DNA from 2 places in the Reyranella sp. GW821-FHT14A01 genome. Region 2 is predicted to be linked to the other one. Evidence: predicted binding sites of a transcription regulator. Region 2 holds the regulator's gene; the other holds the start of a gene.

Region 1 (2,397 bases), on a different contig from region 2:
TTCGGCACCGTGCTGGCGCTGAAGCAGCGCGATCGGACGGGGAAGGGTGGTCTGGTCGAGAGCGCGCTGTTCGAATCGGTGGTCTTCCTGATGGGCCAGCATCTCGCGATCACCGCGATCAACGGTGCCCCGCCGCCGCCGATGCCGGAGAGGGTGAGCTCGTGGGCGGTCTACGAGATCTTCAACACCGCCGACGGGCTGCAGGTCTTCATCGGCATCACCAGCGACGGCCAGTGGAAGCGCTTCTGCGAGTTCTTCAAGCAGCCCGAGCTGGCCGCCGACCCGAAGCTCGCCACCAACAACCTGCGTATCGAGGCGCGGCCGTGGCTGGTGCCGAAGGTTGCCGAGGTCTTCAAGGCCTACACCAAGGGGGCGCTCGAGCAGATGTGCCTCGACGCCGACATCTCCTTCGCGCCGGTCGCCCGGCCGCAGGACCTGTTCGATCATCCGCATCTGCTGGCCAACGGCTCGCTGGCGCCGACCACCCTGCCGGGCGGCGTGCAGACCCAGTTGCCGCTGCTGCCCTTCCAGATGATGGGCTGGCGGCCGCCGCTCACGTCCGATCCGCCGGAGATCGGCCAGCACAATGACGAAGTGCTGGAGGCGCTGGGCTATGGTATCGTCGAGGTCGGCAGGCTGAAGGAAGCCGGCACGCTCGGTCCGCGGTAGGGCCGGTCTCCGATCCCGCGCGGAAGGCGCACCGGCGGCCGCTCGTGATGGAATTCCGGCGAATAAACGAAACAAACGAAATAAAAGAAACAAACGATTCGAAGAAGGCGGCCCGGCACGTCGCGCGATCTCCCGCCGTGGTGCCGCTCTCCGCGCCTTGGTGGCATGAGAGAAAATATCCAGACCCGGGGATAATCCGCAGGGAACATAACTAGAACTAGTGTCAAGAACATTAGTTCAATCAGGGAGTTATTTGTTTCATTGCCGAATGGAACAAAATGGGTACATTGGCGCCACCAGACGATCCAACCCGCGGCGGACTTATCCGCATTGCCGCTCCTGACAGGGGCATGGGAAGAAGGAGAGAGCCAATGTCGGCGATGCTCAAGGTGGTCGAAAAAGAAGGCATGGAAAACAAGAACAAGGCGCTGGATGCCGCGCTCGCCCAGATCGAGCGCGCCTTCGGCAAGGGCTCCATCATGAAGCTCGGCCAGCGCGAGGCGCTGGAGATCGAGGCGATCTCGACCGGCTCGCTGGGCCTCGATATCGCGCTGGGCATCGGCGGCCTGCCCAAGGGCCGCATCGTCGAGATTTATGGTCCGGAAAGCTCGGGCAAGACGACGCTCGCGCTGCACGTCATCGCCGAGGCCCAGAAGAAGGGCGGTTCCTGCGCCTTCATCGACGCCGAGCATGCGCTCGATCCGGGCTACGCCAAGAAGCTGGGCGTCGATATCGGCAACCTGCTGATCTCCCAGCCCGACGCCGGCGAGCAGGCGCTCGAGATCGCCGATACGCTGGTACGCTCCGGCGCCATCGACGTGCTGGTGATCGACTCGGTCGCCGCCCTCGTGCCGCGCGCCGAGCTCGAAGGCGAGATGGGCGATTCGCTGCCGGGCCTGCATGCCCGCCTGATGAGCCAGGCGCTGCGCAAGCTCACCGCCTCGATCTCCAAGTCGAACACGCTGGTGATCTTCATCAACCAGATCCGCATGAAGATCGGCGTCATGTTCGGCAGCCCCGAGACGACGACGGGCGGCAATGCGCTGAAGTTCTACGCCTCGGTCCGCCTCGACATCCGCCGTATCGGCGCGCTCAAGGACAAGGACGAGGTCGTCGGCAACGCCACGCGCGTCAAGGTCGTGAAGAACAAGGTGGCGCCGCCGTTCAAGGTCGTCGAGTTCGACATCATGTACGGCGAGGGCGTCTCCAAGGCCGGCGAACTGATCGATCTCGGCGAGAAGGCCGGCGTCGTCGAGAAGTCGGGCTCCTGGTACTCCTACGACGGCACCCGCATCGGCCAGGGCCGCGAGAACGCCAAGAATTACCTCAAGGAGCACCCCGAGGTCGCCAATGCGATCGAGAACAAGGTGCGTGCCAACGCCGGCATCCTCGCCAACGCCCTGATGGAGGGCGGCAAGGAAGACGACGACGACGAGGAATAGCGGACCCCGATCCCCTGTCTCCGGGTCCCTAAGGGCGGTGCCACACCCCACGCGTGGCACCGCCCATTTTCTTTGGGCGCCTTTGGCGCCTAAAGAAAATGGGCGGGGCGGGCGGCAGCGCATTCAAATGCGCGAGAGCCCGCACAGCGCAGAAAAGACACGAGCGGTGCAGCACACCCTCAGGATTTCCGCGACATCCCCTTCAGGAACTTCTGAATCCACTCCGGCCCCGTGCGCCGCGCCCCGGCCTTGGGGCGGCTCTTCGCCCAATCCATCAGCAGCGCCA
Region 2 (2,397 bases):
GTCCTCGCGCTGATGGCCGCGCTCTTCTACACCGCGCTCGCCGGCGCGCCGGTGCCGGCGCAGCGCGCCTGCGCGATGGCGGCCTTCGCGCTGTTGGCGATCCTGCTCGACCGCACGGCGCTGTCGCTGCGCCTCGTCGCCTGGTCGGCCGTCATCGTGCTCGTCATCGCACCGGAGTCGCTGACCGGTGCCTCCTTCCAGATGTCGTTCGCGGCCGTGGTCGCCCTGATCGCGGGCTGGGAATCGGCGGCGCCCCTGCGTCGTCGCCTGCATGAGCGGGCCGAGCTCTCGCGCCACCGCTGGGCATGGCGGATCGGCGCTGCCCTGGCCGTGAGCCTGCTCACGACCCTGATCGCCTCGATCGCGACCGGCGCCTTCGCGGCCTACCACTTCAATCGCCTGTCGCTGCTCGGCGTTGTCGCCAACCTGCTGGGCGTGCCGCTCACCGGCTTCTGGATCATGCCCTGGGGCCTGCTCGCCATGTTGCTGATGCCGTTCGGGCTGGAGGCGATTGCGCTGGTGCCGATGGGCTGGGGCGTCGATTGGCTGAACGCCATCGCCTTCCATGTCGCGGCCTGGCCCGACGCCGCCATGCTCGTGCCGTCGCTGCCCGGCGCCAGCCTGTGGCTGCTGACCGCGGGCGGCCTGTGGCTCTGCCTGTGGCGACGACGCTGGCGCTACGCCGGCCTGCCTGTGGTGGCGATCGGCTTGATGCTCGGCCCGCCGCCGGCGCCCGATCTGCTGATGAGCGAGGACGGCCGCGTGCTCGGCCTGCGCGACGAGAAGGGCGTGGTCCATGTCGCCTCGGCACGCACCGACCGGTTCGTGAGCGATTCGTGGGCACGCCGGCAGGGGCAGGAAGGCGCCAAGCGCTGGACCGTGAGCGCCGACCAGGAGGCGGCCGGCCTCGGCTGCAACACCGGGCTCTGTCGCTGGCGCAAGGGGCCGTGGCGCATCGCCATGGTAAGCGACGACCGGCGCCTCGCCGAAGCCTGCGGTTCGGCCGACATCGTCCTGTCGACCGTCGATGCGCAGGCACGCTGTCGCGGCCCGCGTCTCGTCATCGACCGGCGCGATGCCTGGAAGGATGGCGCGCATGCGCTGTGGCTCGACGATCTCAATGTGCGCCGCGAGACCGCCAACGGCCGTCGTGGCGACCGGCCCTGGGTGCCCAACAGTTCGATGCGCCAGACCGCGCCGGTGAAGGCGCCGGGTGCCTGACGAACCTGCCTCAGTGATAGCGGCGATAGAGGCCGGCGAGGCGGCCCTGGATCTTGACCCGGTCGGGTCCGAAGATGCGGGTCTCGTAGGCGGCGTTGGCGGGCTCCAGCGCGATCGACGCGCCCTTCTTGCGCAGGCGCTTCAAGGTCGCCTCGGTATCGTCGATCAGCGCCACGACGATCTCGCCGCTCTCGGCGGTGTCGGCGCTCTTGATGATGGCGATATCACCGTTCTGGATGCCGGCCTCGACCATCGAGTCGCCCTGGACTTCGAGGCAGTAGTGGGCGCCCGAGCCCAGCAGGGAGACGGGGACGTCGACGGTCGTCGAATTGTCGCGCAGCGCCTCGATCGGCGTACCGGCGGCGATCCGGCCATAGAGGGGCAGGCTCAGCGCCTGCGCCTCGTTGGCGGCCTGGATGGCGCCGGCCAACGGCACCCGGTCGGCGCGCACGATCTGCGGCACGAAGCCTTCGCGGCCTTCGGAGAAACCGGCGCGGCGAGCCTCGGCGAGCAGCGGCGTGACGTTCGGCGCCGGCAGAGCGGCGCTGTCCGGCAGCTTCATGACCTGCAGCGCGCGGGCGCGATGCGGCAGGCGGCGCAGGAAGCCACGCTCCTCGAGGCCGGTGATCAGGCGATGGATGCCGGACTTGGACTTGAGCCGCAGCGCTTCCTTCATCTCGTCGAAGGAGGGCGACACGCCGTCGTCGTTGAGCCGCTTGTTGATGAACAGAAGCAGTTCGTTTTGCTTGCGGGTGAGCACCGTCTTCTCCCCAGAACGCCTACCGGATTTAGGAACAAATCCTGAAACCCGGCACATGTTCTAGTTTAGTTCCGCCAAAAGGTCAACTTATCCCGAGGACAACGGGGATTGCGATGCTTCGAGAGGTCTCCCAAACCGAGCGCTTCACTGACTTGAAGGTACTATGCTGACGGATGCGAAAGCTGGAGTTTTGGATGCTGCGCTGGAGTCTCGGAAGTCTTCTTGTCTTGCTCGCGCTCCAATCGACGGATGCGGCGGCTTGCTGGATTGCGCGCGTCGAACGAACGGCAAACGGCGTCGACGTCTATTTTTCGGGCATTCGCCGTGTCGATGTGAACGGCCCGGGTTCGAAGGCCCGCAGGTACATCGCTTTTCCGGCCAACGCCGACCGAGTTGTTTTATACGACAATGAGCCG

Evidence for each region. The regulator LexA, encoded in region 2, represses DNA repair genes until DNA is damaged. The targets are predictions, from matches to a motif close to TGTTCNNNNTGTGTTCNG.
Region 1: a site for LexA is predicted at 871-888, ahead of recA (recombinase RecA). Genes of this name have one in related genera too.

What each region holds. Positions count from the first base shown of each region.
Region 1 is NZ_JBXAPM010000009.1:13,173-15,569, forward strand. Features, by position in the region: gene AC1ROX_RS16610 (CaiB/BaiF CoA transferase family protein) at 1-669, shown strand, start outside; gene recA (recombinase RecA) at 1,041-2,111, shown strand; gene AC1ROX_RS16620 (YkgJ family cysteine cluster protein) at 2,291-2,397, opposite strand, start outside.
Region 2 is NZ_JBXAPM010000003.1:199,424-201,820, forward strand. Features, by position in the region: gene AC1ROX_RS07650 (ComEC/Rec2 family competence protein) at 1-1,221, shown strand, start outside; gene lexA (transcriptional repressor LexA) at 1,232-1,981, opposite strand; gene AC1ROX_RS07660 (hypothetical protein) at 2,176-2,397, shown strand, end outside.